DNA from 3 places in the Shimia sp. R9_1 genome. Region 3 is predicted to be linked to each of the others. Evidence: riboswitches for the same ligand, from Rfam matches in the RefSeq annotation. Region 3 holds a riboswitch; each other region holds the start of a gene.

Region 1 (10,113 bases), on a different contig from region 3:
ATCGACATACCGGTGTTCTCGCCAGAGAAACCGGACGCTTCAAACATCGCCTTGTCAAAATTGGCGCCAAACTGATCTCCGATCACCAGCTCGGGGCCGTTTTTGATGGTTGCGACATCGGTGGTTGTGGTGGTTTGCAGCACGATCAGCAAAGGCACCAGCATGAAGAGCGAGCCGAGGATCAGTACCGCGTGATCGCCCACATCGCTCCAGCGGATGCGGAACTTGCGCATGGGCATCGTGGGCGCCTGGCTTTGGGAGATATCTGTCATGATTTGCGCCCTTATGTGTAGTGAATGCGCCGCTCAACCAAGCGGAACTGGAAGATGGTCAGTGCCAGCACAAGCACCATGAGCACGACGGATTGTGCGGACGATCCGCCAAGGTCGTTGCCGCGGAAACCATCCACATAGACTTTGTAAACCAGCGTCATCGGGTTGTTACCGGGTTCCCCTTTCACCAGCGTGTCGACGATGCCGAAGGTGTCAAACAGCGCGTATGTGATGTTGATGATCAGGAGGAAGAAGCCGGTTGGTGCCAGCAGTGGGAAGGTGACTTCCCAAAAACGGCCGGTGGCGGATCGGTTGTCGATCAGGGCGGCTTCACGCACGGCTTTCGGGATGGATTGCAGCCCTGAGAGGAAGAAAATGAAATTCACCGGCACCTGTTTCCAGACGGATACGATTACCATGGCAATTGCGGTGTCATTGAAATTCACACCCAGTTTGAAATCCCAGCCGATGCTGCGCGCGAGCTCGGTCAGCGGCCCCCAGCTCTGATCAAACATGATCAGCCCGACAAAGCCCGCAACCGGGGGAGCAACCGCGTAGACCCACATCAGCAGCGTTCGGTAACTGCGCGCTCCGCGCAGAACTTTGTCTGCCTTCACCGCAAGCAAAAGCGCCAGGGCAAGCGAGAAAAAGGTCACCAGTATCGTGAATACCAGCGTGAACCGCGCGATCTTCAGATATTCGCCGCTGCCTGCGAGGTCCGTATAGTTGTCGACCCCTACAAAGGTTGAGCCAAACCCAAAAGGATCTTGCAGATAGAATGATGACTGCACCGCGTGGGCGGCTGGCCAATAGAAAAAGATGGCGATGATAATCAACTGCGGCAAGAGCAGCAGGATCGGCAGCCATCTGGTGGTGAAACCGGCGCGTTTCATTGAAGGTGTCCTTTGAAAGAGGGGACGGCCGCGATCTCGCGCGGCCGCCCATTATCTGTCTGGAAGAGAAGCTTAGCTCTGGGTCTTGGCGAATTTCGCAAGCAGATCGTTGGCTTCTTTTTCGATGGTTACGAAGGCGTCTTCCACAGTGGTTTCGCCGGTCAGGATGCGGCCGTATTCGCGGTTCATCACGTCACGGATCTGCACATAGAAACCCATGCGATAGCCTTTGGTGTTGTCACCTGCTGGCAGGGACAGCTGTTTGATGCCAATCTCAGCAGCTGGCGCGCGGTCATAGTGGCCATCCGCTTTTGCCATTTCATAGGCTGCTTCTGTGATCGGCACATAACCGGTTTCCTGGTGCCAGAAATACTGCGTCTCAGGCTGAGTCAGGAATTCAAAAAACGCCGCGGTTGCTTCGTTGTCAGCCGCGTCGTGGCCAGCCATAGCGAAGAGAGATGCACCGCCGATGAAGGTTTGCTTTGGCTCGGCAGTCACAGCTTCCCAGTAAGGCAGGTAGGTCGCGGAGAAATCAAACGGCAGGTCTTTCTTGGACAGGCCGCCGAAAGAGCCGGAAGAGCCCAGCCACATGCCAACTTTGCCTTCTTCAAATGGGGTTGCGTTGTCACCCCAACCGGTGCCGAACCACTCAAAGTAGCCCGCATCCTGCCATTCGGTCACAGCGGTGAAGTGGGCTTTGATCGCGTCGTTGTTCACGAGGATCTTGGTGCCTTCAGCGCCTTCATAGCCGTTGTTGTTGGTGGCAAACGGCAGATCGTGACGAGACATGAAGTTCTCGGTGAAGATCCATGGCAGGTGGGATTGCGTCAGCGCGGTATAGCCAGCCTCTTTCAGAGCCGGAGCTGTGACAGTCTGAAACTCTTCCCAGGTTTTTGGTGGCTCAACACCCGCTTTTTCAAACGCCTGCACGTTGTAGTACATGATTGGCGAAGAAGAGTTGAACGGCATGCCGATCATTTTGTCGTCGGCGTCAGCATAGAAGTAGCGCACGCCGGAGATGTAGTCGTTGATGTCAAAAGCAACACCATTGTCGGTCAGCAGATCCTGAACCGGAACAGTTGCGCCCTTGGCGCCGATGACGGTTGCGGCGCCAGCATCAAACACCTGAAGGATGTTTGGCTGTTCGCCAGCGCGGAAGGCGGCGATGCCTGCGGTCAGGGCTTCTTCATAGGTGCCTTTAAAAACCGGGGTGATTTTGTATTCGTCTTGAGACGCGTTGAAGTCTTCGGCGATGGCATTCACAGTTTCGCCCAATGCACCGCCCATAGCGTGCCACCAGGTGATTTCAGTTTCAGCAAAGGCAGAGTTTGCCGCCATTGCGAATGCGGCCGCAGCCGTGCTTGTCATGAAATGTTTCACAATCGGTCTCCAGTTGAGTCGGTAAACCCTGTTTGGATTCACCAGCGTTTTCCGACCCCCATTGCCCTCTGACAAAGGTGATCTGTGTAAATTCTGTGCGCCTGCAGATTGCTCAGCGCGAGGGTTGTGCAATATCTGCACACGTGTTCAGGTAGCGAAGATATGCGACAGTTCTGTGAAGCGAATTTTGCGTTTTTGTTAAGTTTCACCCGGGAGGCACCAAGCGGAGATGAATCATGGCGTTGACAAAGAGCGGCCCAAATCACGCCGGGTGACCGCCCAAGCGGTAGCAGATGCAGTTGGAGTGTCTCGTTCCGCTGTGTCCCGGGCATTTACCGAAGGCGCATATCTGGACAACGCGAAGCGTCGGGCGATTTTGCAGATGGCCGCGAGAATGGGGTATCAACCCAATGCCTTGGCTGCAGGGCTTCAGGGAGGCAGATCCCACCTTGTCGCCATCTTTGTTGGAAATATGCGCAGCGCCTATGACTCTATGTTTGTCAGCCAGCTGGTACGAGAGCTCAATGGGATCGACAAATGGCCGGTTCTGATCGATGGCGGCGGCAAACGTGCTGCCACGGCCATTGACGAAATCATGCGCTACCCGCTGGACGCTCTCATTCTGCGCGGGGGAAGCATGTCTGCTGACATCGTCACCCATTGCGCGCGCTTTGGCATACCAATGATCTCCTCGGGTCGGCCGGTAGATGCATCCGGAGTTGATAACGTCTGCTGTCGCAATGCGCTTGGGAGCAGGCTGATAACAGAGCGGTTGATAGCCAGCGGGAGAAAACGGTTTGGACTTATTGCAGGCCCAAAGGATTTTCATTCAGCTGAAGGCCGCCGAGAAGGCGTGCTTGATGCCCTCGGTGAAGCAGGGCTGTCTCTGCGATGTGAAGCTTTCAGTGACTACACCGTGGATTCTGGTCACCAGATTGCGCTTGAGATGCTGGCTTCCAATGTCATTGATGCCTTGGTTTGCTCCAATGACGCTTCCGCCATCGGTGCTCTGGCGGCTGCACGCGAACTGGGGCGCGCGGTTCCGGGTGAATTGGCGATTGTCGGCTTTGATGATATCGACATGGCCAAGTGGCCGATGTTTGACCTGACCACTGTGCGCAACCCCATTGACGCCTCCGTGCGCGAGATCATTGCGCTCTTGGAGCGCCGACTCGCCGATCCCACGAAAGACGATGAGACTGCCTACGTCGATCCCAGCGTCGTTGAACGCGGCACGCACTAATTTTTGGGCAATCTCGCGCCATTCCGTTTCATATTTATCTACTTTGATTCCGCAATTGTGTCCGCTGAGGTCGCAATCCGTTATTGACCCGCTCTCCCCGCATCTGGCAAGAACGCGCCATGTTCGGTTCCGGGTTAACCCGGAAGCAATAGGGAATGTAGTGCGGCGATATCGGTGCCAAATCTGCAACTGCCCCCGCAACTGTAAGCGGCGAGCACGGCTGAAAACGCCACTGGGGTTTCCCGGGAAGGCCAGCATCGTGTTTTGACCCGCAAGTCAGGAGACCTGCCGGACATGCGCCCTTGGAAGGGGCGTTCATTATCGGCGACGGGGTGTGCGCCGGGTCCACTTGGTTTGGAAGCTGAGTGGCTCCGTGCTCTCCGAAGTCACACAAAAATAAATGCGCCGGGGAAGGCGCAACGTGATAAGGACCAAACAAATGAAAAAGCTGCTTTTGGCGGCCACCGCTGCTCTTTCCATCCCTGCGATGGCGCAAGCGCATTTTCTTCTGGAATACACCGAAGACACGATGATTGAGCGCCCCGGTGACGTTCCAGTCAAGCTTATTTTCTGGCATCCACACGAAGCGGGTCATGTGATGACCTTGGACAAGCCTGAAGAATTTTTCGTTATCCACAACGGTGAGAAAACGGATCTCTTGGGTACGCTTGAAGAGACCACCTTTGACGGTCCTAACAACAGCGCAAAAGCATTTTGGGGATCGGTTCCGGTAAAGCGTTCGGGGGACTATGTCGTTGTGACGGTGCCCGCACCTTACTATGAAGAGTCCGAGGATATCTACATTCAGCAGATCACCAAGACCTATCTGAACCGCAACGAGCTGCCGACCGACTGGGATCAGCCCCAAGGGCTCGCAACCGAGATCCTGCCCCTGAACAAGCCGTACAACATTATTGCGGGATCGACCTTCACGGGCCGTGTTCTGAGCGAAGGTCAGCCGGTGGCGGGTGCTGAAATCGAGATCGAATATATGGCAGCGGAGCCAGATCTGGAAGGCACCGGAGCCAAGGCAGCGACTGCGTCGCCTCTGCCAGGCGGCGCAATCGTCGCGATCTCTGACGACAATGGCTACTTCACTTTCGGTGTGCCAAAAGCAGGTTACTGGGGTTTTGCCGCTCTGGGTTCTGGGCCGGCAACCGAGCATGAGGGCAAAGAGCTGAGCCAGGATGCGGTGATCTGGATCCGCGCTTGGGATCTGGAGTAACGCTTCATGCACATTGTTGACGGAGCCTTGTCCAATCCGGTTGTCATCGGCGGCGCACTCGCAGCGGTCGGCGGCATCGCGATGGGGCTAAAATCGCTGGACCTTGACCGCATTCCGGCTGCTGGCGTGTTGTCGGCAAGCTTTTTTGTGGCATCTCTGATTCATGTCCCGATTGGCCCGTCATCTGTGCATTTGATTTTGAACGGTCTGGCCGGGCTCTTGCTCGGCTGGGCCGCATTTCCCGCCCTCTTTGTAGGGTTGCTTTTGCAAGCGGTATTCTTTGGCTTTGGCGGTTTAACCGTGCTCGGGATCAACGCCGTCAATATCGCGTTTCCTGCGGTATTAGCCTGGATGTTGTTTGGCCGCCTAATCGGCCGAGGCTCGCCTGTTCAAGGGGCAATCTGGGGCGGGATCGGCGGGGCCTTTGCAATTGCGGCCACAACCGCACTTGTCGCGGTTTCATTGGCACTTTCAGGCGAGGAATTCATTCCCGCGGCGAAACTCGTGTTTTTCGCCCATATTCCCGTGATGGTCGTTGAGGCCTTTCTCACGGGATTTGCGATCTTGCTCACGCGCAAAGTCAAGCCTGAGCTATTTTTGAAGGGGCGAGCCGCATGAAAAAGCTGATATTAATGTGTGTGCTGGTTCTTTCACCGCTGCCTGCCCTGGCCCATAAGGTGATTGCCGGAGTGTTCCCGTCGGGTGATGCGATCGAAGGAGAATTAGGTTTTTCAAACGGTGACATGGCTGAAGATCAAGAAGTTGTCGTCACTGGTCCAGATGGCACCGAATTGGGGCGCACGATGACTGACGCAGATGGTTTTTTTGTGTTCACACCAAGCAGCCCGGTCGCGCATACATTTTTTGCCGATCTTGGTGCAGGCCACATTGCTGAGGTAACCATGCCTACCGAGGAAGTCGCGGAGATTTTGGGGGTTGCGGCAGAAATAGTGGATCCAGCACCAGCCGCCCTGTCAGGCTCAAATATCAGCGGCGTGACCGTTGCCTCGCTTTCTGAGGAAGAACGCGCCGCTATTGCCCAGACAGTTAGGGACGAGATGCGCCCCCTGCGTCGCGAGATTGCCGCGTATCGTGAGCACAATGACTTTCAGAGCATTCTGGGAGGCATTGGCTATATTGTCGGCTTGTTTGGGCTCGGATTTTATATTGCCGCACGCAAAAAGTTGGTGCGCTGATGGCGCACGCACTGGAACCACAAGCAAAAACGCTCTCTGAGGCTGGCAGAGCCAGTCTCTATGGCAAGCTCACAGAGCTTGATCCTAGGATGCGTATTCTAGCGGTGTGTCTTTTTGCTGTGGTGACCGTCGCTTTGCAAACACTGTCAACTTTGGTTGCTGCATTTTCGGTCTCCCTATGCCTGCTTATTCTGTCAGGCCTTCCCAAACGTCGAACCTTAAAGCGCATGGCGATGATGGACGGCTTCATCATATTCATGCTCGTGCTAATGCCATTCTCAATGCCGGGCGACGCGATGTTCACGGTTTTTGGCTTTCCGGCGAGCTGGCAAGGGCTTTGGAAGGCAATAGAGATTGCACTAACAGCAAACACAGTGATCCTTGCTCTCATGGTTCTGGTTGGGACAATGGAGCCGGTCACCCTAGGGCATGCTCTCCACCGTTTGCGATGCCCTGAAGTCTTGGTTCATCTCTTGATGTTCACCATCCGCTATATTGAGGTGCTGCGAGAGGAGTATCTCCGGCTCCGAGGGGCCATGAAAATCCGCGGATTTCGTCCGGGAACCAACTGGCACACATATCGAAGCTTTGGCTATCTGGTAGGTATGATGCTTGTGCGGGCCATCGAACGATCAGAGCGTATCCTTTCGGCAATGAAGTGCAGAGGCTTTTCAGGGCGGCTTTTCCTGCTACAAGATTACGCACTGACTCGGCGGGATCGCCTCTTTGCCGTTTCGATGTTCGCGCTTTGTGCGGGCCTTCTCATTCTGGACCACCTATGACGATCCTAAGGCTCGACGACATTCACTTTGCATACCCTGGCCACGCTCCAGTGCTGAGTGGTGCCTCACTGCATCTTGAACCTGGAGAGCGATTGTCCATTGCTGGGGCGAATGGTGCTGGTAAATCCACATTGTTTCGCATTGCGCTTGGCCTTCAGAAGCCAGACGCAGGTACCGTCACTATTTTCGGTAAGGAGCGCAGTGTCGAGGCCGATTTCCATGAGGTGCGCCAACGCATTGGCATGGTGTTTCAAGACCCTGACGACCAGCTATTTTGCCCCACGGTCGCTGAGGATATTGCCTTCGGGCCGCTCAATTTGGGGCGCAGTAAATCCGAAGCAATTGCCATCGTAGATCGTGTCCTCACCGACCTTGATCTGATGCATCTGCGCGATCGCATCACGCACAAGCTGTCAGGAGGCGAGAAACGTTTGGTAACCTTGGCGACGGTGCTTGCAATGGAGCCTGAGGCGCTTCTTCTTGATGAGCCGACAAATGCACTGGATACGAAGAACGAAGCGCGGCTTCTGGAAATCCTTCAGGGGCTGCCGCAAGCAATTTTGTTGGTCAGCCATACGCCCTCATTTCGCGAGGCCTTGGCTCCAGATACGCTGGAGCTGCGTGAAGGACAACTCGTGGACTTGCGCACTTAACCTGCCATCGCGTGTTACGGGGATACTGTTAGGCGGCTCCTATTCGCTCAACGTTTTTTAACAGCTCAGACGCTGTTTTAAGCGCGCTTCCGGTGACCAAAGCCATGTTGGGCAAGAGCATCCATTCCAATGTCCAAGAAACACCAGAACGTTCCTGTTCATGCAATGCCGCCAAGTGGATGCCCGACATCTGTGTGGCGTTAAACTGTGCAGAGACTACGAGTAGCTCAGCTTGTATCGGATTATGTTTGTGCGGCATTGCCGAGGAGCGGCCGCCACCCGAAACCTTAATTTCTTCAATACCTTGCTGCGCCATCAGTGTGATGTCCTGGCCAATCTTCCCGAGCGCTGTAGAGATGCAGGACAGCAGGTTGGCGAAATCTACAATGCTGTTCCGATTAGTATGCCAAGGCTGCCCTGGGACGGTTAGACCTAGTGCCTTTGCCATATGCAACGAAATCTGATCGACTTTATCTCCCAAGCTACTTTGATCCCCGACTGGTCCCCCTAGCTGCAAAGTAAACCCATTGGACTTCTGCGCGTGTAGAAGGTTTAGGCAATCCGCCAATCCATCCCTCCACTCCATCAGCCGATGTTCTGTGGAAATGGGCAGGGCTGCCTGCATGCGCGTACGCCCCATCAGAGGAGCATCTCCAAATTTTGATACCAGCGTATCGACTAGTGAAACAATTTCATTAAGGCGGTACTCAAAGAGATCGCAAAGGCGGCCCAGTGTCATCATCAATGAGGTGTCCACCACGTCTTGGGATGTCATGCCGATATGCAGCGCGGCGTGACTCCTTTGAGGGAATTGAGACCGCAATTCTTTGACAAGCGTAGGTACAACAACACCGTCAATCGCGGTGCCAGCTTTGAGCACCGACCAATCAGGGACAAAAGAATCTATAGCGTCGCATGCCTCTTGAACCGCGCTGTCAGGAACCAAGGCGTTAGCGCACAGAGCAGTCGAGTAAGCCCGTTCTACTGCAAGCATATGATCCAAACTGGTCTGACCGGAAAGCAGAGTGGCTGTTTCGAGGTCATCAAAGAGTCCAAATAACCAGTGATCTTGATCCTGAAAAATCATGTTTGAGGTCTCCCAGTGACCCGAGCTTGTTACGCAAACACAGGTGTGAGTTGCAGCATCTCGCGCGCTTGTTGCCATGTGGCGACGGGGCGTTGGTATTTTTCACAAAGTTCTGCTGCGCGGGTGACCAACGCTGCATTTGATGGCGCGAGCGTGTTGCGATCAAGGCGCACATTGTCTTCAAGACCGGTGCGTGTATGACCGCCAGCGGCAATCGCCCATTCATTCACCACGAGCTGGTTGGCTCCGATCCCGGCCGCGCACCATTCCGCGTTTGGCGCACGGCTTTGCATGGTTGCAACGTAGAAATCGAACACGTCTTTATCGACTGGCATGGCATTTTTTACACCCATCACAAACTGTACGTAGAGCTTGCCGGGCAACATGCCTTCAGCGTTCATTCGGATCGCGTGCAGGATGTGGCTCAGGTCAAAAGCTTCGATTTCTGGTGTCACCTTGTAGCGTCTCATTTCTTCTGCAAGCCAGGCGACCAGATCGGGCGCGTTAGGGTAAATCCTTGTAGGGAAGTTTACAGAACCGACAGAAAGTGAGGCCATATCTGGGGATAAGGGCAGCATGCCGCCACGTTCCTTGTCGGCCCCGGAGCGCCCGCCGGTGGAGAACTGAATGATGAGCCCCGGACAGTGCTTTTTTATCTCTTCTTGAAAACGCGCGAATTTATCCGGGTCTGAAGTGGGTGTTTGATCGTTATTTCGTACATGTACATGAACGATACTCGCTCCCGCTTCAAAAGCTGCCTGTGTGCTCTCGACTTGCTCTGCAATGGAGATCGGCACTGCCGGATTGTTCTCCTTACGTGCCACGGACCCCGTTATGGCGCAGCAAATGATGCAGGGTTTGCCCATCGTGTTTCCCTCCCTCTTTCCTCACACCCGATACCTAAATGTCAAAAAATACTGTTTCGCCCTCACCTTGAAGCGTTATGTCAAAATTATAAACCACTGCATCGCCTTGAATAACGCGTGTCGCAAGTAGGGAGGCACGGCGTTCTTCCTGTTCGATCAGATTGAGGGTAGGATCACCCGCGTTGGCCTGTTCTTCATCATCAAAATACAGCCGAGTATTCAGACCCAGATTGATACCTCGAGCTACGATCCAGAGATTGATATGCGGAGCCTGAACTCTGCCATTTGGGGCCCGCGTCTGGCCGGGCTTGATGGTCTCAAAACGCCACAGGCCAGTTTCAAAATCGGTAACCGCCCTGCCCCATCCCCGAAAACCTTCTTCTATGGCGCTGTCAGAACCCGCGTAGTTGCCGTTTGCATTGGCTTGCCAGACCTCGATAAGCGCGTCTTTCACTATCGCGCCAGTGCCGTCTTTGATGTGGCCTTCTATTCTAATCCGTTCCCCTTCGGCATTTG
Region 2 (10,113 bases), on a different contig from region 3:
TTGTGCCAGCAGTGCTGAAAAAGCCTCTGGCATTTGCGGTTTTGGGGATCAGCGCGGGCTTTTTGATCTTTGCCAATCCCGCCCTGCCACGCAGCGCCAAGCTGATCCTGGGCCAAGATGAGAACATGCTGCTGGGTAAGACGCGCTGGCAGTGGGAAGGCGCGGAGGCGTTTTTGACACCCTGGCTGGCGGACAATCCTTTGATTGTCACGGACGAGGAGATGCGGGCTGTGGAATGGCTGGGGGACTTTGATCTCGCTTACAACAAGCCCAGATTCTCCGAGCTGCTTTATAGCGTCAGTCCTGATGCACCGCCTTTTTCGGTGGATCGGCGCACCGGACGGCCGTTGATTGGAGACTATGCTGATTTCCGTCTGGTGGTGTTTTGCCATCCCGTAGGTGTTTTTGTCACAAACGAGGCGGGTGCTCGCAATGGCAATATTTTGCGTCTGCTGCAGGAGGCGCGGAGCGCGGATTTGAGTGTGTCGCTGCAGACCGGCCGGGGGATGGCGATGGTTGGCTGGCGGCACAAAGCGCATATGGAGCTGCCGGAAGACTGTCGCAAGGTTCCGAATTTTGGTGATCCGTCTGCGGCCGGTCGGATTCTGTCTGGTGAATCCGTGCCGTGGAGTGTCGCGTCGTCCACAGTTCGGACACATTGAGAAGGGGATATTCTGTCGGCCAAAAGCGTGACTGCTTTCCATATTTGAGGACAAGGTTCACGAAACTGCGCCGCAGGTCGTTTAAGTTTTGGGGCAGATATTACGGATCTGCTTTTGAGAATTGATTTTTAGGAGTGCGAATTTATGAGCTCGGAGCCAATTTATCTCGTCACAGGTGCCGCGGGTTTTGTGGGAGAGCATCTCGTGCGGCACCTGAAAGGCGCTGGTGTCAAAGTGCGGGCGATGGTGCGCAAGCCCGCGCAGGCGGAGGCGTTAAAATCTCTGGTAGATGAGGTGGTTGTCGCGGATCTCGCGCAACCTGAAAGCCTGCCTGCGGCCGTGGAAGGGGTGGCTGGCATCTATCATCTGGCGAGTATTTTCCGGCAAGAAGGGCTGCCGGATGAGACTTTCTATGACATCAATGCCGAGGGCACGCGGCGCATTTTTGAAGCGGCGATTGCGGCCGGGGTGCCGCGCATCATTCATTGCTCCACCAACGGTGTGCACAGTGACATTGATCACCCTCCGGCAACCGAAGACTACCCCTTCAAGCCCGGCGATATCTATCAGGAAACCAAGCTTGCCGGTGAGGAGATCGCCTCAGAGTATTTTGCGGATGGTCGTATGGCTGGCGTTGTGCTGCGGCCGACGATGATTTGGGGGCCGGGCGATGACCGGACGCTCAAAATGTTCCGCATGATCCAAAAAGGGCGTTTCTTCTTTGTCGGTGATGGCGGCACGCTGCACCATTGGGTTGATGTGCGCGATTTGGCGGCGGCGTTCCGGCAGGCGATGGAAAGCGACGTCAACAATGAGGCTTTCCTGATTGGCGGGCGAGAATATGTGTCATTGCGCAATATCGCAAACGAGATCGCCGATCAGCTGGGCAAACCCAAACCAAGTTTGCGTGTGCCGGTTGGGCCTATGATGCTTTTGGCGCATGCCACGGAAATTGTCTGCAAGCCCTTGGGAATTGAGCCGCCGATTTTTCGGCGCCGCGTCGGATTCTTTATCAAAAATCGCGCATATGACATTTCAAAAGCGCATCGCATTCTCAATTTCCAACCCAAGCAGGATATTGCAGGGGAAATTGCAGATATTATCGAGGCTTACAAGAGTGATGGAAAATTGGCCTAAGGTCATTGAATTTAAGATTGCCGCCCAATTTGCGCCTGATTTTTCTGTTAATATTTCAATTATGAAGAAAGGATAGTGACGTTTAAACCACATGCTTTGTCGATATTGCCCGGTGTTAACCAGCTTAACGTAATTTTATTGTAGGAAAGTTGCGTGCATTGCTTAGCATAAAATTGATTTTGCGGTTTGAAGCCGAAGTTTAATAATACCACTGGGGAAGGGGTAAACGCTCGGTAAGTCTATGAGATTTCGAAATACTGTCGGGAAGAACCGCGACTCGACGGAATACAAATGAGTTTCTTTGAATACCAATGAATAGAGTTCTTTCACCTGATAGAAAGTTGGAGATGCGTCTGCCCAAAGCTGCGACATCTGCTCCGAAAATGCTGGAATTTTCCGATGTTATTCGCGCGTTGCGGCATCGGATTGCGCTTGTGCTTGCCACGGGCGTACTTTGTCTGGGGGGCGCGGTTTACTACCTGTCGTCCATCACGCCGACCTATAGTTCCGGCGGCCAGCTTTTGTTGGGTGGGCAGGGGCTCAGTGAACAGAACTCTTTTGATCTTGTGGAAGCTCAGGTGCTGAGCAACGCGGTGATCGAGGGGGAGATCGCGATTATGCGGTCCAATGAAATCCTCATCAACGTGGTGCAGAAGCTCAATCTGGATGAGGATCCGGAATTCAATCCAAGTTTGCGTGAAAAGCAGGTGCCCAATCCGGTGGTGACCTGGCTCAAGGATACAGCCAAAACCATTCTGGGCCGAGGCGAGAGCGCAGCGGATGATGAGGTGGTTGTTGTTGAAACAGCCTCCAATACAGCGGTTTTGGAGGCGGCCTCTCTGAACGAGCAGACCCTCGGTGAATATGGCACCTCAGTCGGCATTTTGCGCAAGGGTCTGTCCATTCGTCAGCAGGGTACCTCGTTTCTGATGGCGGTTCAGGCCACGTCGGAGAGCCCACAAAAGGCGGCGGCGATTTCCAACACGGTGATGACGGAATATATTCGCGTGCTTGCGGATAAACGGTTCCAGACGGCAAGCCGTTTCACCGGCTGGCTGGAGGGTCGGGTTGAGGAGCTTGCGAGCAACCTTGAAGAATCCGAGCGTGCCGTTTTGGAGCTGCGCAGCGTCATGGAGGCGGATGCTGACAATGGTGCCCGTCTGGATCAGCAGATGCAGGAGTTCACCACCAAGCTGGTGAACGCGCGGGCGGAGCTGGCGCAGGCAGAGGCGCAGGTGCGTCGGGCGACGCTGGTGAATGAGCAGGATGGCCCGCTGGCGACCGCGAATATTCTTTCCAATGATGCGATTTTTGAGTTCCGTCGGGCGCTGGTGGATCTGCGCCGCGAAGAGGCAGAGGCCTCACTGAGCTTTTCAGATGAGTCCGCGCGGATGGATTCAATCCGCCGTGCGATTTCCAAGACCGAGGCTGAGCTGGCCAATGAGGTTGAGAACCTGATTTTGCAGCTCAACAACCGGGTGGAGACACTGCGGCTCAACGTGCGCACGCTGGAGACCAGCCTGCGCAGCTTTGAAGGGTTGAACCTTGAGCGGTCGCGCCAGCTGATCGAGATGAACCAGCTGCAGCGTGTGGCCGACATCAACCGCCGTGTGTATGAGGACTTCCTGGGGCGGTATCGCGAAATCAGTGAGTTTCAGGAAATTCCGATCTCCGATGCGAAGATCATCCGTTATGCCTCACCACCCAGCAGCCCGTCTCACCCGCGCAAGAAAGTGGCGGCGATCCTGGCGCTGGTTGGCGGGCTTTCGCTGGGGGCGGCTTTGGCCTTCATGCTGGAGTGGCGGCCCAGACGGCTCTCTGAGCCGAGGCAGGTGTCGCGCGCAACTGGATTGCCGGTGTTTGGCAACACCCCCCGCTTGAAGAAGATCCGCTCGGCTGAGAAGCTGGTTGCACAGCTTTCCAACGATGAGGCCTTTGCGCAGGCGGCGCTGAAGCTGGCGGATAACATCAATCTGCACAGCGAACGATCGCTGAGGTCTCTGTTTGTGACCTCCTATGATGCCAACCAGAGCCGGACCAACACTGCGATCTTGCTGGCCTGGGCCAATGCGCAACGGGGTCGAAAATGTGTGCTGGTCGACGGAGATTTCCGCACCGCACAGCTGACGGATAGTTTTGGTCTGAATGAACAGGCGAACTTCTTGTCCGCCATTCACAGCGACAAGCCTTTGAGTGAATGTCTGGTGGTGACGGATACGGCGGATGGATTTGACTGTATCGGCGCGGAAGTATCGGCGGCGGATCCCTCTGTGCTTTACAGCTCTGAGCGGATGCAGGACATGATTGCCCTGCTGCGCAAGGTCTATGATGTGGTCATCATTGATGCGCCCAGTCTGGAGGACAGCTCCAACAGCTTTGCCGGTTTGAATTCGCGTGATCTGGGAATCTTCACGATTGAGACCAATAAGATGACGCGCGATGGCATGAACCGCAGCCTGAACATGTTGAGAGATATGGATCTGGGCGGCGCGGGCATTGTCCTGAATGGGGCCAAGTGAAGCGCAAAGCTGAGTGGCGGATGCCTGGGTGCATCGGCCACTTCGCTGTGCCCCGCGTGACATGTGTTTTGATCCAGACATAGGTGCCGTGTGAAACCGATTTCCGCCGCAGATGCTCAGAAGACATCCTGGGACGTGATCCTGGTTGGGACGAGCTTTGCCTCCTGTTTTTTCGCCTACAAGCTGAAAGGGCGCGGCCTGAGGGTTCTGTTTCTGGAGCGTGGTCCGTTTATTGATCATGACACCCAGCTGGAAACCCGCGTTCCGCACCCAACAGGCGGTGTGGCGCAGGAAAACAGCTCTGGCCAGCGCAAGGACTGGACCGTGCGGCACCAGTTTGGCGGCTGCTCAAACTGTTGGTGGGGGAACACGCCGCGCCTGCAGCCGAGCGATTTTGAGCTGTTTTCAAGATATGGCGTGGCGCAAGACTGGCCGGTGTCTTACGGCGACATAGAGCCTTACATGGTGGAAGCCGAGTATCTGATGGATATCGCCGGTTCCGATGAGGCGGGATATGCGCCCCGGAGTGCCCCGTTTCCGTTTCCGCCGCATGCGCCAACGCGGGCGGAGCGCAAGCTGTTTGCCCAAGAGCCTAGCTGGCAACCGATGCCCTGCGCGCGTTCCAATGGGGGGCGTCGCACCACCTGTTGTGTGTCTGGCGCCTGTAACCTGTGTCCGGTGGATGCGAAGTTCACGATCCTCAATTCTCTGGAGCTGTTTGAGGATGAAGGGTTTCATTATCTGCTGGATGCGGAGTGCCGCACTGTGGAGACTGCTGCGGGTCTCGCCACCGGTGTTGTGGCGCAGACAGCCGAGCTGGGGCCGATCACCTTACGGGCGGATTTTGTCGGGCTTGGGGCCAACCCGATCTTCAATTCGGCAATACTGCTGAGATCAGGCATTGGCTCTGATCTGGTGGGGCGTGGGTTGCATGAACAGGTGGGGCAGTTTGTTTGGGTGAACATTCCGTTTGACAACTATTATGGCGGCACTTCGCTGACCGGGATGGGATACGGATTTTACGATGGGGAGTTTCGTCGCGAGGCGGCGTCTGTCCTCATTGAAAGCTGGAATGCACCGCCGTCTTTGCGCCTTGAGAAAGGAAAATGGCTGCAACGCCTGAAGTTGAAGCTGGTGGCCGAAGATTTGCCGCAGGAGCAGAACCGCGTCGTGTTGAAAGACGACGCGCCGACGATTTTGTGGTCCGGGCACAGCGCCTATGCCTATGCTGGCCTTGCGCGGGCGCGTGAGCGTGTGTCCTCACTGATCCCATTTGACCATGAGATTGTCGGGATAGGGGGCATTGAGCCGACGGAAGCGCATATTATCGGAGGCACCCCCATGGGTACGGGCAGCAAAACCGGTGTGGTGGACAAAAACCTGCGGGTCTTTGGTGTCTCCAATTTGGCCTGTCTTGGGGCTGGGACCTTCACGACCGGGGCGGCTGCGAACCCGACGCTCACGCTGTCGGCGCTGTCGCTTTATGCGGGAGAGCAGCTATGAGTTTGAGGCGGCGCGCGTTTCTGGTGGGGGCAGCCGGTCTGGCGGGGGCGGTTCTGGTGCCTTTGACGCTGGGCGGCACCACGTCATTCCTGCGACGCACGCTGAAGGATCACTTTGGCCCTGAGGCTCTGGAGCTGGCGGGCATTGACGATTTTGTTGACGAGTTCGCCGCCTTGGCCGGAGAGGATGACCCGGCAAAGAAGATCGCGGCGGAGATGTACTTTGGCTGGCATGGGGATCGTGTGAAAATGATCGGCCCGGCCAAGGCGATACAGGAGCGGTTTCTTTTCACCATCCTGCACCGGAGCAACATCATCGCGGTTCAGCAAGGCCGCGCGACAGAGTTTGAATACGGGTCCGTTGATCCTTGGTCACCGGTGTGCGGGCTCTATCTTTCCTCCTTCGCGGATGAAACGCTTTAGGTGAAACGCCGGTGTGCGGCTGGCCATTTTTCTGAGGGTGATGAGATCTTGCGCCGGGATGGCGGTGATGTGGATATCTTGGGCAGATATCCACAGAAACTTTGCATCCATCAACAATAAATCGAAGTCACAATGCCGCTATATATTGACACTATGTGGTGATCACACCCTATATAGGGGTGCTTCGGTTCTTTCGATTCCTGTCGAAGGCTAAGAGGGAAGCCGGTGAAATTCCGGCGCTGCCCCCGCAACTGTAAGCGGATAGCAAGGCTGAATATGCCACTGGGGGCATCCTCGGGAAGGCCAGCCAAGCGTTGATCCGCGAGTCAGGAGACCTGCCGAAAGTGCAAAATGATGACCACGAACGGAGGGTTCGGGGGCGCGTAAGAGGTGGTGCTGCCACTCTGCGTCCTCGGCTTTGACAAAAAGAAAGAGGACAGATGAGCATCATCGTTTATTCCAAACCCGCTTGTGTACAATGCACCGCAACCACACGTGCGCTGGACGCCAAAGGCATCAGCTATGATGTGGTTGATCTGACGCAAGATGACAGCGCGCTGAGCCATGTGACCGAGCTGGGCTATCGTCAGGCGCCAGTGGTTGTGGCGGGTGCGGATCACTGGTCGGGCTTTCGCCCTGACATGATCGCTCAGCTGGCCTAAGGGAGGTGAGCCGCCAATTTCCGGCGCTTGTCTACTATTCCTCAAAATCGGGCAACACCCACCGGTTTGTGACGCGGCTCGGTATTGAAGCCGCGCGCATCTCGGAGGATCCCGACGCGCCGCTCCCTGACCCCAAAGAAGCCTTTGTTCTGATCTGTCCGACCTATGCGGACGGGCAGGGGCGGGGGGCTGTGCCCAAACAGGTGATCCGTTTTCTCAACGACGCCACCAAACGCGCCCACCTTGTTGGGGTGATTGCCACCGGCAATCGCAACTTTGGCGCCACCTACGGGTTGGCCGGGCGCGTCATCGCCGAAAAATGCAACGTCCCGCTGCTCTACACCTTCGAGCTGGCTGGCACCGAAACTGATATTTCCCGCGTCCGTGCGGGGCTGGAAAAGATTGGGAGACCGCTATGCTCGACAGCACAGTGAACGAGCAGGACTATCACGCACTCAACGCGATGCTGAATCTGTATGACGCGGATGGCAACATCCGCTTTGACGCGGATCGCATGGCGGCGCGTCAGTATTTCCTGCAGCATGTGAACCAGAACACCGTTTTCTTCCACTCGCTGGATGAAAAGCTCGGCTATCTGGTGAGCGAAGGCTACTATGAAGAAGCGGTTCTGGATCAATATTCCAAGAACTTCATGCGGGCGATCTGGGAAGCGGCCTATGCCAAGAAATTCCGGTTCCCGACCTTCCTCGGCGCCTTCAAATATTACACCTCCTACACGCTGAAAACCCGCGACGGGCAGCGCTTCTTGGAGCGCTATGAGGACCGTGTGGTGATGACCTCTCTGGCGCTGGCGCGCGGGGATGAGGATCAGGCCATGGCCTTTATGGAAGAGATTCTGGAGGGCCGTTTCCAGCCGGCCACGCCGACCTTCCTGAACGCCGGTAAAGCTTCCCGTGGCGAGCTGATCTCCTGCTTCCTGCTGCGTCTTGAGGACAATATGGAAAGCATCGGCCGCGGCATCAACTCGGCACTGCAACTCTCCAAGCGCGGCGGTGGTGTGGCGCTCTTACTGACCAACATCCGCGAGCATGGTGCGCCGATCAAAGGCATTGAAAACCAGTCCTCGGGCGTGATCCCGGTGATGAAGCTGCTCGAAGACAGCTTTTCTTACGCCAACCAGCTGGGCGCACGTCAGGGCGCAGGCGCGGTCTATCTGAACGCGCACCACCCCGACATCATGCGCTTTCTGGACACCAAGCGTGAAAACGCCGACGAGAAAATCCGCATCAAGACGCTGTCGCTGGGCGTGGTGATCCCCGACATCACCTTTGAACTCGCCAAGAAAAACGCCGATATGTATCTCTTCTCTCCGCATGACGTGGAGAAAGTTTATGGCGTGCCGTTCTCTGAAATCTCGGTGACTGAGAAATACAATGAGATGGTCGAGGACAAGCGCATCCGCAAATCCAAAGTGAACGCGCGCGAATTCTTCCAGACCATTGCCGAAATCCAGTTTGAGAGCGGCTATCCCTACGTGATGTTTGAGGACACGGTGAACCGGATGAACCCGATTGAGGGCCGGATCAACATGTCCAACCTCTGTTCGGAAATCCTGCAGGTCAATGAGGTGTCCGAGTTCAACGAAGACCTCGGCTATGCCAAGATGGGCAGCGATATTTCCTGTAACCTCGGCTCGCTCAACATCGCCAAAACCATGGACGGCAAAGATCTGGGCCGCACCGTGGGGGCCGCGATCCGCGCGCTGACAGCCGTGTCTGAGATGTCCGCAATCGACTCCGTGCCATCGGTGCGCAAAGGCAATGATGACAGCCACGCCATCGGCTTGGGCCAGATGAACCTGCATGGCTTTCTTGCGCGTGAGCACATTCACTATGGCAGCCCGGAAGGCATTGAATTCACATCGGTTTACTTTGCCGCTGTGGCTTTCCACGCGATCCGCACCTCCTGTGATCTGGCGCAAGAGCGCAAGGCTTCCTTCAAGGGTTTCGAGCGCTCTGACTATGCCTCCGGTGTGTTCTTTGACAAATACACCGAACAGGACTGGTTGCCGGAGAGCGAGAAGGTCAAAGCACTGTTTGAGGGGCTCGATCTGCCCACCCGTGAGGATTGGGCTGCACTGAAGGCAGACGTGATGAAACACGGCTTGTTCAACCGCAACCTTCAGGCGGTGCCGCCGACCGGCTCGATCTCCTACATCAACAACTCGACCTCCTCGATCCATCCGATTGTGTCCAAAATTGAGATCCGCAAAGAGGGCAAAATCGGCCGCGTCTACTATCCGGCCGCCTTCATGAACAACGAGAACCTCGAGTACTACCGTGACGCCTATGAAATCGGCCCCGAGGCGCTGATTGATACCTATGCGGCGGCCACCGAACATGTGGATCAGGGCCTGTCGCTGACCCTGTTCTTCCCGGCCGAAGCCACCACGCGCGACATCAACCGTGCCCAGATCTACGCCTGGAAAAAAGGCATCAAAACAATCTATTACGTGCGTCTGCGTCAGGAGGCCCTGGAGGGCACCGAGGTGCAGGGCTGCGTATCCTGCTCGCTGTAAGGGAAGCCTGACATGAAAGACATGATCGAAACCCGCATCCCACGTGCCATCAACTGGAACCGCCTTGAGGACGACAAGGACCTTGAGGTTTGGAACCGTCTGACCGTCAACTTCTGGCTGCCGGAAAAGGTGCCGCTCTCTAACGACATCCCAAGCTGGGGTACGTTGACGGAGCATGAAAAACAGCTCACCATCCGCGTGTTCACCGGGCTGACGTTGCTGGATACCATCCAGAACTCCGTTGGCGCGCCAGCGCTGATGCCCGATGCGATCACCCCGCATGAAGAGGCTGTGCTGACCAATATCGCCTTTATGGAAGCGGTGCATGCGCGTAGCTATTCTTCCATCTTTTCAACGCTTTGCTCCACCAAGGAGATTGATGAGGCGTTCCGCTGGTCGGAAGAAAACCCGCATTTGCAAGCCAAGGCCAAGGCGATCCTTGATACCTATGCGCCGGGCAATGACCCGCTGAAGCGCAAGATTGCTTCGGTGTTCCTTGAGAGCTTTCTGTTTTATTCCGGCTTCTATCTGCCAATGTATTGGTCGAGCCGCGCCAAGCTGACCAACACCGCCGATCTGATCCGCCTGATCATCCGCGACGAGGCGGTGCATGGCTATTACATCGGCTATAAATTCCAGCGCGGCTATGAGCAGCTCGATGAGGCCGGA
Region 3 (10,113 bases):
ATGTCGCAGACAAAGGTGTCGATGCGGGTGATCGCCTCTGCCAGAGAGGTGGCGTCATCCAGCCCAAGTTCTGATTGCAAACCAAGCGCTTCGGCTTCGTCTTTGATGTCCGATTGCAGCCGGTCCCGCCGTTTGGGATCAAGGCCGTCAGCGTTGGAGAACTCGTCCAGCAGGGTTTCAAGCCGCGCAAACCGCTGTGGTGTGGCGCTGGCTTTCAGCGGGGGCGGCACGTGGCCAAGGGTGAGCGCGTTGATGCGACGCTTGGCCTGCGCCGCCTCGCCGGGGTCGTTCACGATAAACGGGTAGATCACTGGCACGTCGCCAATAAGCGCCTCGGGCCAGCAGGCCTCGGAGAGGGCCACGGATTTGCCGGGCAGCCATTCCAGTGTGCCATGGGCGCCGATGTGCAACAGCGCATCGGTGGCCTGAGTTTGACGGAGCCAGAGGTAGAAGGCCACGTAGGAATGGCGCGGAACGCGGGAGAGATCGTGGTATTCGTCTTCGCGGATCAGATCGGTGCCGCGTTCCGGCTGTAGCGCGATCAGGATATTGCCGCGTTTTGTAGCCTTGAAGGTGAACGCACCATCCGCAACGGTTGGATCATCCTCCGGTGCGCCCCAAGCCTCTGCGAGATCTGCCTGCAGCGTTTCTGGCAGGGAGGTCAGTGCAGTTTTGTAATCGGCCAGCGACCAAGAGATCGTTTCGCCGAGCAGTGCGTCTGCAAGAGGCGCTGCCTCGCCGTTTCCGGTGTCAAAGCCGTCATCGGCAAAATCAGACAGGATCGCCTCAACACTGGCAAGCGGGTCGAGCCCGACGGCGTGCGCCATGTTCCAGTCTTTGCCCGGATAGGTCGACAGCACACAGGCCAGGTGTTTGTCTGCATTGGATTTCTGTGCCAGCCGCACCCAACTTTCGACCTTATCCGCGATAGCGGTGATGCGGTCAGGCAACGGGCGGTGGGCAAAGCGGGAATATTCCAGCGCTGCGTCTTTTTTACCGGGCTCTTTGAAGGAGCTCACACCGGCAAAGAGGCGTCCGTCGACCTCTGGCAACACAACGTGCATGGCGAGATCGGAGGGGGCGAGGCCGCGTTCTGCCTCGGCCCAGGCTTTCTTGCGGGAGGTGGCCAGCGCCACCTGAAAGACTGGTGCCTCGGTGGCGTCCAGAGGCGAGGTGCCATCCGCGCCTTTGCCAGAAAAAGAGGTGGCGTTCACAATCGCGGCGGGTTTGAGATCGCGCAGGGTGTCGGCCAGCCAAGCGGCGGAGGCGGGCACCTTGAGGGAGGGGGCAAACAGGCCCACAACATCAAAGCCACGTCCGCGGAATTCTGCAAAAAGCGCTTCAATCGGCGCGGTGTCAGCGGCGCTGACGTAGGCGCGATAGAAGGTCAGGGCAATCAGCGGCTTTGTAGCGTCGCGCCCGGTGAGCGGGTCAGACAGGCCGGTCTCAGGCGTCCATCCGCCGTGATCCGGCAGCGCTTTGGAGCCCATGACCGGCTTTGCATAGAGCCCCGCGGCCAGTGCCAACTGCGCGAGCGCAGCTTGGGCGGCCACAGCGCCGCCGGTGTCACAGAGATGAGTCAGGCGGTGCAGGGTGGACACCGGCAGGGTAGAGACCTCATCTAGCCGTGCATCCGGCCGCCCATCAGCGGGCAGCACGGCAAGGGCGATGCCTTTTTCCGCAGCCAATGCCTGCACCTGCTGGATACCATATTGCCAGTAGGAAATGCCGCCAATCAGACGGATCAGGATGGCTTTGGCTCCAGACAGCGTCTGTTCGATGTAGGTGTCGACTGACAGCGGGTGTTTCAACGCTGTCAGATTGGCAAGGCGCAGCGTGGGCAGAGCGCCGTTGCTGCGATGCCAGCCTGCCGCGAAAGCCCCCAGATCGCTGTCAGAAAACGACAGCACCACAAGGTCAGCTGGTGACTGACCCAGATCCATTGGGGTTTCGGCCTCATCAAGACCGTGGCTTTCGCGAAAGACTACATGCATGGGCGTTTAGTCTACCAGAGCGGCGCGGATCGCATCCACATTTACGTCATCATGTTCCGCAATCACGACCATGCGGCCCTGACGGCCTTCCTCGGGCTTCCATGGGCGGTCAAACTGATGGCGCACGCGCGCGCCCACAGCCTGCACCAGCAGACGCATGGGTTTGCCTTCAACCGCGGCGTAGCCTTTGACGCGCAGGATGTTGAGATCTTTGGCCATTTTCTCGATCTTGGCAGCAAAAGCTGCGGGATCGGTTTGCTCTGGCACGTCAACAACAATGCTGTTGAACGCCTCATGGTTGTGATCGTGATGGTGGTCATGATGATGATCGTCATCGTGATGATGATCGTTACCATCATGAGCGTGGTGGTGATCTTCGTGGTGGGAGGGACGGGCCTCCAGATCGTCTTCTGCGGCGGCTTCCAGGCCAAGGATCACACGCGGGTCCACATCGCCTTCTGCCACTTCAACCACGGGCAGTGCGCGGGGTGCTTTTGACAGGACGATCTCTTTGGCTTTGGCGACACCTTCCGGGCCAGCCAGGTCAGGCTTTGTCAGCAGCACGATGTCGGCGCAGTTGATCTGATCCAAAAAGACCTCAGACAGAGGGGTTTCGTGATCCAAGCCTTCATCTGCTTCGCGCTGCGCATCCACGGCGGCCACATCGGTGGCAAAGCGGCCATCGGCCACAGCCTCTGCATCCGCCAGCGCGATCACACCATCGACAGTGATCTTGGAGCGGATGTCGGGCCAGTCAAACGCCTTCAACAGCGGCTTTGGCAGGGCCAGGCCGGAGGTTTCAATCAGAATGTGCTCTGGGCGCGGCTCAAGCTGCATAAGGGCTTCGATGGTGGGAATGAAATCATCCGCCACGGTGCAGCAGATGCAGCCGTTGGCCAGCTCCATGATGTTTTCGGCCGGGCAATCCGGGATGGCGCAGGATTTCAGGATCTCGCCGTCCACCCCCACATCGCCAAATTCATTGACGATCACCGCAAGGCGTTTGCCCTGTGGTTTGGTCATCAGGTTGCGCACCAGTGTCGTTTTGCCGGATCCCAGAAAGCCGGTGATGACGGTGACGGGGAGTTTCTCAAGAGTGCTCATTCGGGGATCTCCAGTGGGGGAATGCGGGCGATGCAGTTTTTGCGGAAATGGGTGGAGCGTTCGCGCCATGGAACCAGCCCGTCAGCGGTGGCGGCATATTTGCTCACGCCGTCCGCAACCAGTTCCGCGTCTTCTGCACCGGTGAAATTGCCATAGACATAGGTCCAGCGCTCATCGCCGCCACGCACGGTGATCGAGCAGCCAAAATCGCAGTTGGAAAAGCACTCAACACCTTTCACGGTCACGTTTTCCGGCAGGTCTGAGGCGGTGAGCGCATCAAACAATTGCGTGCCGGGGCGCGGCCCTTCGACGTCGGTTGGCTGGCCGGCACGGCAAGTGGTGCAGACAAGCAATTCGACTGGAGCATTTGCATCAGCCATCAGATCTGGTCCCTTTTCAGGGACGGGGCAAACACGGGACATCTATGGAGAGCCCGACACCGAAACACCCCGTCCGGTTTATGTCATTTGCGCTGGCAGGTCTCCCGGCTTGCGGATCTCAGAGCTTTGGCTCTGGTGGTCCTCCTGCCTTCCCGGATCTCTCCAGTGGCTGTGGCGGACCTCTCCGGTCACGGTCGCGGGGGCGGCTGCGCTTTGGGCCTTGACGTTGGACCCGTTTCACATTCCCTTTTCACCTGCTCAAATCGAGCAGAAACCAGCGACAACCCGAATGGGCAATGATTGCGGCTAAGTCAAGCGCGAACGGAGGGGCAGGAATGTCTGAAAACACGGATCAGAACGAACGCCACAAGGCCAAGATGGCCAAAATCAAAGCGGCGCGAGACAGGATGATGGCCACAAAGACCGAAGAAAAAGGTCTGATCATCGTGCACACCGGGCCGGGCAAAGGCAAAAGCTCCTCCGGATTTGGCATGATTATGCGCTGCATTGCACATGGCATGCCGGTGGCTGTGGTGCAGTTCATCAAAGGCGCGATGGCCACGGGGGAGCGGGCCTTTCTGGAAGAGCATTTCCCAGAAGAAGTGCAATTTCATGTGTCAGGGGAAGGGTTTACCTGGGAGACGCAGGACCGAGAGCGTGACATTGCCAAAGCAGAGGCTGGCTGGGAGCTGGCCAAGGAGCTGATCCGCAACCCGGAGAACCGCTTTGTGATGCTCGATGAAATCAACATCGCGCTGCGCAATGACTACCTCGATATCGACGATGTGGTCGATTTTCTGCTGAGCGAAAAGCCTGAGATGACTCACGTTCTTTTGACCGGCCGCAATGCCAAGCCGGAGCTGATTGAGGCCGCTGATCTGGTGACAGAGATGACTCTGCTGAAACATCCGTTCCGCGATGGCATCAAGGCGCAGGCGGGGGTGGAATTCTGATGGCGATCAAACGTCTGCTCACCGAATTTGGCATGGGCTCTTCGCTTAGACGTCAGGACTACACCGAGGCGGCGAGCCGCGCTGTGAAAGACGCGCTGTGGCACAATTCGATCAATCTGGCGGAGCTTTTCGGCAAAGACAAATCAGAGATGATCATCACCGTTGAGGTGGCAGTGCAGCAGCCAGACAAGATTGACACAGCAGTGATCGCGGCGATCTTCCCTTATGGGCAGGTCACGGTTGTGCCGATCAAAGGCGGGCTGGACGTGCCACGCACGGATGGTGGCAACCCGACGGTGATGGCCAATGTGGCGATCTCGGTGGCGTTGGACGTGGAGGTCGCGGCATGAGCGAGCAGCGTTTCATCATCGAAATGGGCATGGGCAACGATCAATACGGGCAGGACTATACCAAGGCCGCTGCCCGTGCGATTGAAGACGCGATCCGGCATTCTGCCATCCCGATGTTTGCCGCTTTAGGTAAAGATCCCAAAGAGATGCGGGTGCAAGTAACCGTGGGGGTGCAGGAGCCCGAGAAGGTCGATTGTGACGCTTTGGCAGAACGTTTGCCGCGAGGCCGTGCCGAAGTGAAAGCGGTCTTTGGCGGGATGAATGTGACCAATCCTGATGACGGAAACGTGCTGGTCATCGCCTCAGCGGCGGTGGAGGCCTTCCTCCCAAAACAGGGCTGAGCCATGGGCAAGGCGATTATGATACAAGGCACCGGCTCCAACGTCGGCAAGTCGATGCTGGTGGCGGGGTTGTGCCGGGCGGCGGCGCGGCGGGGGCTGTCTGTGGCACCGTTCAAGCCGCAGAATATGTCCAATAACGCGGCGGTGACCTCGGACGGGGGCGAGATCGGGCGGGCGCAGGCGTTGCAGGCTCTGGCCTGTGGCAAGGCGCTGACCGTGGATATGAATCCGGTGCTGTTGAAGCCGGAAACCGATGTCGGCTCGCAGGTGGTGGTGCAGGGCAAGCGGCTGACCACGGTGAAGGCGCGTGAATATGCCAAGCTTAAGCCGCAACTGCTTGAGGCGGTGCTTGAGAGCTTTAACCGTTTGAAATCGCAAAGTGATCTGCTGATTGTTGAGGGCGCGGGCAGCCCTGCGGAGGTCAATCTGCGGGCGGGAGACATCGCCAACATGGGCTTTGCGCAGGCCGCAGAGGTGCCTGTGGTGCTGGCCGGAGACATCGACCGGGGCGGCGTGATTGCGCAGGTTGTCGGGACGCAGGCGGTGATTTCCGAAGAGGACGCAGCGCTGGTTGTGGGCTTCTTGATTAACAAATTTCGCGGTGATCCGAGCTTATTTGATGATGGGTATGATCTGATAAAGGCAACGACCGGTTGGGACGGCTTTGGGGTGTTGCCCTATTTCGGGGAGGCGTGGAAATTGCCCGCCGAGGATGCGCTGGACATCAAGAATGCTGAGCGCGACGGCGGCTTGAACGTGGTCTGTCTGGGGTTGTCGCGGATTGCGAATTTTGACGATTTGGACCCGCTGGCGCAGGAGCCGGGCGTGTCGCTGACCATACTGCGGGCGGGGGAGCCGATTCCTGGCGATGCGGATGTGGTGATCATTCCGGGCAGCAAATCCACCCGGGGTGATCTGGCGTTTCTGCGCGAGCAGGGCTGGGATGTGGATCTGACGGCGCATGTGCGGCGCGGTGGCCATGTTCTTGGGATTTGTGGTGGATATCAGATGCTTGGCGTGGTTGTGAAGGACCCTGAGGGCATCGAAGGCCCGGCTGGAGAAACCGAAGGGCTTGGGCTTTTGGACGTCGCAACGGTGATGACACCGGACAAACGTCTGACGGAAACCGAAGCCGTGCATGTGGCCTCCGGCGAGGCGTTCCGGGGCTATGAAATCCACATTGGACGCACCGATGGGCCGGATCGGGCGCGGGCGTTTGCGCAGGTAGACGGGCGCGATGAAGGGGCGGTGTCTGCGGGTGGGCAGGTGTCGGGGAGCTATCTGCACGGCATGTTCCGCGATGATGGGTTCCGCCGGGCCTGGCTGACGGCGCTGGGCGCGCAGGTGGGCAATGAGGGCTATGACGTCACCGTGCAGGCGGTGCTGGATCGACTGGCAGATCACGTTGAAGCGCATCTGAATGTGGATGGCATCTTGGCGGCCGCGCGCTAGAAACTTCGATGCCTCCGGCGGGAGTATTTTTAGCAGAATGAAGGGCTTAGATCCGGCTGCGGCGCAGGTCGCGGACGGATTTGCCGTGGGCGTTTTTGAAGGCGCGGGCGAAGCTGGTGGGGCTGTTGAAACCTGTTGCGAGGGCGATGTCGCGCACCGGCAAGCGAGTGTCTGTGGCGAGGCGCAGGGCTTCTTCGAGGCGCAGATGCAGATATGTGGCCTGTGGGGAGCTGTTCAGATGCGCGGCAAAGCGCATCTCCAGCGTGCGGGTGGAGGTGCCGATGATCGAGGCAATGGCGGGGATGGAGAGCGGCGTGTCAAGCGCGCGGGCCATGACATCCAGCGCGCGGCCAACCTGCGGGTGCTGGCGCATCTGGCGCGGGGTTGAGGTGGGGCTTTGTGCCTGAGAAGGCATTGGGTCATAGAGAAAAGCACTGCCGACGCGGCGCGCGAGATCGGGGCTGAAACGGCTGGCAATCAGGTGCAGCATCATGTCGATGCAGGGGCTTGCGCCGCCCGAGGTGGCAATGCGTCCTGACAGGCAAAACCGGTCCTGAAGTGTTTTAACCTGCGGGAATTGTTGAGAGAATTTTTCGAGATCTTCCCAGTGGGTGGTGGCCTCATGACCATCCAAAAGCCCTGCGCGCGCGAGTAGCCATGGGCCGCCGTCGATGGCGGCGAGCGATGCGCCCGCATTGTAAATACGACGCAGCGAGGCGCGCAGGCGCGGGGTGGATTGTTCCTCCAGACGAAAGCCCGCCACCACAAACAAAAGATCACATTTGTCCAACTCAGACAGCGCGGGGCCGGTGATTTCAAGACCGCTGGTGAGGGCAGCAGGCGTGCCCTCTGCGGTGAAAAACTGCCATTTGAAGAGCGTTTTTCCGGCGCGGCGGTTGGCGGCGCGCATGGGGTCTACGGTGGCGGCAAAGCTCAGCGTGTTGCACTCATCCAGCACCAGAATGGCGGTGTTGAGCGGCGCGGGGTTGGGGTGAAAAACGCCAATTTTTGCGGATTCAGTCATATAATTTTCGTAAAGTGAAAAGTGTTGCGCCGCAAGAGCAGTACGGTTGGGCAAGGAGCAAGAAAGGAATCGCCATGCCGCTGCAAATGAATCGTGAGGTTTTTATCACTTGTGCCGTGACCGGATCGGGTGGGACGCAGGATCGCAGCCCGCATGTGCCGCGCAGCCCGAAGCAGATTGCCGACAGCGCGATTGCGGCGGCCAAGGCGGGCGCGGCGGTGGTGCATTGCCATGTGCGTGATCCGGAAACCGGCGTGCCAAGCCGTGATCTGGGGCTCTATCGCGAGGTGACGGACCGCGTTCGCGACAGCGAGGTGGATATGGTGTTGAACCTGACCGCAGGCATGGGCGGCGATATTGTGTTTGGCGGTGTGGAAACGCCACTGCCCACCGTGGCGGGCACCGATATGGTGGGGGCCACCGAGCGGGTGGCGCATGTGGCGGAATGTCTGCCGGAGATCTGCACATTGGATTGCGGCACGATGAACTTTGCCGAGGCCGATTATGTGATGACCAACACGCCGGGCATGCTGACGGCGATGGGAAAAATGATGACAGATCTGGGGGTTAAGCCCGAGATTGAAGCCTTTGACACTGGGCATCTGTGGTATGCCAAACAGCTTGTGAAAGATGGCGTGCTGGAGCCCAATGCGCTTGTGCAGCTCTGCATGGGGGTGCCGTGGGGCGCGCCGGATGACCTCAACACCTTTATGGCGATGGTCAACAATGTGCCGGATGAGTGGACGTTTAGCGCGTTTTCTCTGGGGCGCAATCAGATGGCCTATGTCGCGGCTGCGGTGCTGGCAGGCGGCAATGTGCGCGTGGGGCTGGAGGACAACCTGTGGCTCGACAAAGGGGTGCTGGCGGAAAACTGGCAGCTTGTGGAGCGCGCGGGCACGATCATTGAGAACATGGGCGCGCGGGTGATTGGCCCCGCGGAAGTGCGCGAAAAGCTTGGCTTGGTGAAACGCGCGCCGAAGGGCTGAGGCCTTGCGGGAGGGCGGCGCAACAGCTGCGCGCGGCGGGGTAAGCTTTGCAGGTTTTTGGGCCCACCGCGCGCTGTTTGGCCAAAAACACAACACGTCGGTATCGCGTCGGTATCCCTACGGTATTGCGTCGGCGCCAAAAACGGCCCCTGAGTCGGCGGTGCAATGGTTAAGAAAGGCTGTTGCGCGGCCTTTTTTGCGCGCGGCAGAGCGACGGGTTTCAGGCGGGTTTGATCCGGCACAGGAAGCAGTTGTTGGAGGCGCTGCGCACATCGACAAAAGCGATGTCTTCGCGCGCAAGCAACGTGGCGGCATAGGTGCTGATCTCTGCCGTCGGGGTGACTTGGCCGGTGCCGTAGACAATGCGCTCCTCCGCGCTGTAGCCGCGCACAATATAGGTGGGCGCGCTCAGGATCGCCGGAAGGTCGACGCTTGGCGGCGTGCCTGCGCAGCTCTCACAGAGATAGATTGGGCCGGTTTCGGTGAAGGCATTCTGCCCTTCAAAGGGGCGGTGCGCCAGCGTGAGGAACGGCTGCCCAGCGGCGGTTTCTGTCAGACAGGCGCGGCAGGGAAAACCGGGGCCGTCACAAATCGCACGCTCCACGGGGTTGCCGTAGGCGTCGATGCCGCTCGCGCGAATTGCGGACACCTCGGCGGCGGGCAGCGGATGAAAATGAACAGACATAGGCTGTCTCCTTTTTTGAGGGAGACTAAAGCGCGCACAGAGGTGCAGCGACCCGTATCATGCGGAAAGGACAGGGGATGGAATTGAAGGTGGGAGCGGCTTTGGCAATCTTGCTGACCTGCGCGGGGTGCGGTGCCAAAGAGGGGCAGCCTCTCCAATCCGAAATCGACAGAGAGATTGAAGGCGCACATGCGGTGGCGGTTGTGTGTGAAAACATCGCTGCGGATTTTCGAGCGGGAGAAGCTTCCAAGAATGAGCTTTGCAGTGGTTACGACGAAAACGGTTGGCCGATCTGAGACCTCCAGATGGCGGGGCTTGGAAAAGAAGGATGGATAGAATGACAAAGACAGCAGCGATTATTGGCGGCGGGGTGATTGGCGGCGGATGGGCGGCGCGGTTTCTGCTCAATGGCTGGGACGTGCGGGTGTTTGACCCGGACCCGGAGGCGGAGCGCAAGATTGGCGAGGTGATTGCCAATGCGCGCGTGAGCCTGCCGGGGCTGAGCGACACGGCGTTGCCAGATGAAGGCGTGCTGAGTTTTCATGAAGCCATGTCAGAGACTGTGAAAGGCGCCGTTTGGATTCAGGAGAGCGTGCCGGAGCGGCTGGAGCTGAAGCGGAAGGTCTATCAGACGCTGCAGGAGCATTGCGACGAGGATGCCATCATTGGCAGTTCCACCAGTGGCTTTAAACCGAGCGAATTGCAGGGCTGCGCGACGCGGCCTGCGCAGATTGTGGTGACCCATCCGTTTAACCCGGTCTATCTGATGCCGCTGGTTGAAGTGGTGCCCACCGAGAAGAACCCGCCAGAGATGGTGGCGCGGGTCAAAGAGATCCTGACCGGG

The links. A riboswitch is a leader RNA that binds a small molecule or an ion and turns the genes downstream of it on or off. The one in region 3 is predicted to bind cobalamin.
Region 1: another riboswitch for cobalamin. It lies ahead of J7399_RS17355 (DUF4198 domain-containing protein); the one in region 3 lies ahead of J7399_RS01625 (DUF1636 domain-containing protein).
Region 2: another riboswitch for cobalamin. It lies ahead of nrdH (glutaredoxin-like protein NrdH); the one in region 3 lies ahead of J7399_RS01625 (DUF1636 domain-containing protein).

What each region holds. Positions count from the first base shown of each region.
Region 1 covers NZ_JAGHRN010000006.1:10,510-20,622, reverse strand. The annotation lists gene J7399_RS17375 (ABC transporter permease subunit) at 1-233, opposite strand, end outside; gene J7399_RS17370 (ABC transporter permease subunit) at 284-1,165, opposite strand; gene J7399_RS17365 (extracellular solute-binding protein) at 1,238-2,533, opposite strand; gene J7399_RS17360 (LacI family DNA-binding transcriptional regulator) at 2,775-3,788, shown strand; cobalamin riboswitch at 3,896-4,096, shown strand; gene J7399_RS17355 (DUF4198 domain-containing protein) at 4,228-5,013, shown strand; gene cbiM (cobalt transporter CbiM) at 5,020-5,631, shown strand; gene J7399_RS17345 (cobalt ABC transporter permease) at 5,628-6,209, shown strand; gene cbiQ (cobalt ECF transporter T component CbiQ) at 6,209-6,991, shown strand; gene J7399_RS17335 (ABC transporter ATP-binding protein) at 6,988-7,644, shown strand; gene J7399_RS17330 (3-carboxy-cis,cis-muconate cycloisomerase) at 7,673-8,731, opposite strand; gene J7399_RS17325 (3-keto-5-aminohexanoate cleavage protein) at 8,761-9,597, opposite strand; gene pcaG (protocatechuate 3,4-dioxygenase subunit alpha) at 9,632-10,113, opposite strand, start outside.
Region 2 covers NZ_JAGHRN010000006.1:119,142-129,254, reverse strand. The annotation lists gene J7399_RS17860 (hypothetical protein) at 1-662, shown strand, start outside; gene J7399_RS17855 (NAD-dependent epimerase/dehydratase family protein) at 807-1,799, shown strand; gene J7399_RS17850 (exopolysaccharide transport family protein) at 2,147-4,318, shown strand; gene J7399_RS21215 (GMC family oxidoreductase) at 4,409-5,821, shown strand; gene J7399_RS17840 (hypothetical protein) at 5,818-6,243, shown strand; cobalamin riboswitch at 6,412-6,601, shown strand; gene nrdH (glutaredoxin-like protein NrdH) at 6,684-6,905, shown strand; gene nrdI (class Ib ribonucleoside-diphosphate reductase assembly flavoprotein NrdI) at 6,911-7,339, shown strand; gene nrdE (class 1b ribonucleoside-diphosphate reductase subunit alpha) at 7,321-9,444, shown strand; gene nrdF (class 1b ribonucleoside-diphosphate reductase subunit beta) at 9,457-10,113, shown strand, end outside.
Region 3 covers NZ_JAGHRN010000001.1:319,703-329,815, reverse strand. The annotation lists gene cobN (cobaltochelatase subunit CobN) at 1-1,994, opposite strand, end outside; gene cobW (cobalamin biosynthesis protein CobW) at 2,001-3,098, opposite strand; gene J7399_RS01625 (DUF1636 domain-containing protein) at 3,095-3,478, opposite strand; cobalamin riboswitch at 3,555-3,772, opposite strand; gene cobO (cob(I)yrinic acid a,c-diamide adenosyltransferase) at 3,814-4,431, shown strand; gene J7399_RS01615 (Lin0512 family protein) at 4,431-4,781, shown strand; gene J7399_RS01610 (Lin0512 family protein) at 4,778-5,122, shown strand; gene J7399_RS01605 (cobyric acid synthase) at 5,126-6,574, shown strand; gene J7399_RS01600 (GlxA family transcriptional regulator) at 6,621-7,598, opposite strand; gene J7399_RS01595 (3-keto-5-aminohexanoate cleavage protein) at 7,673-8,584, shown strand; gene J7399_RS01590 (DUF1203 domain-containing protein) at 8,805-9,269, opposite strand; gene J7399_RS01585 (hypothetical protein) at 9,347-9,565, shown strand; gene J7399_RS01580 (carnitine 3-dehydrogenase) at 9,607-10,113, shown strand, end outside.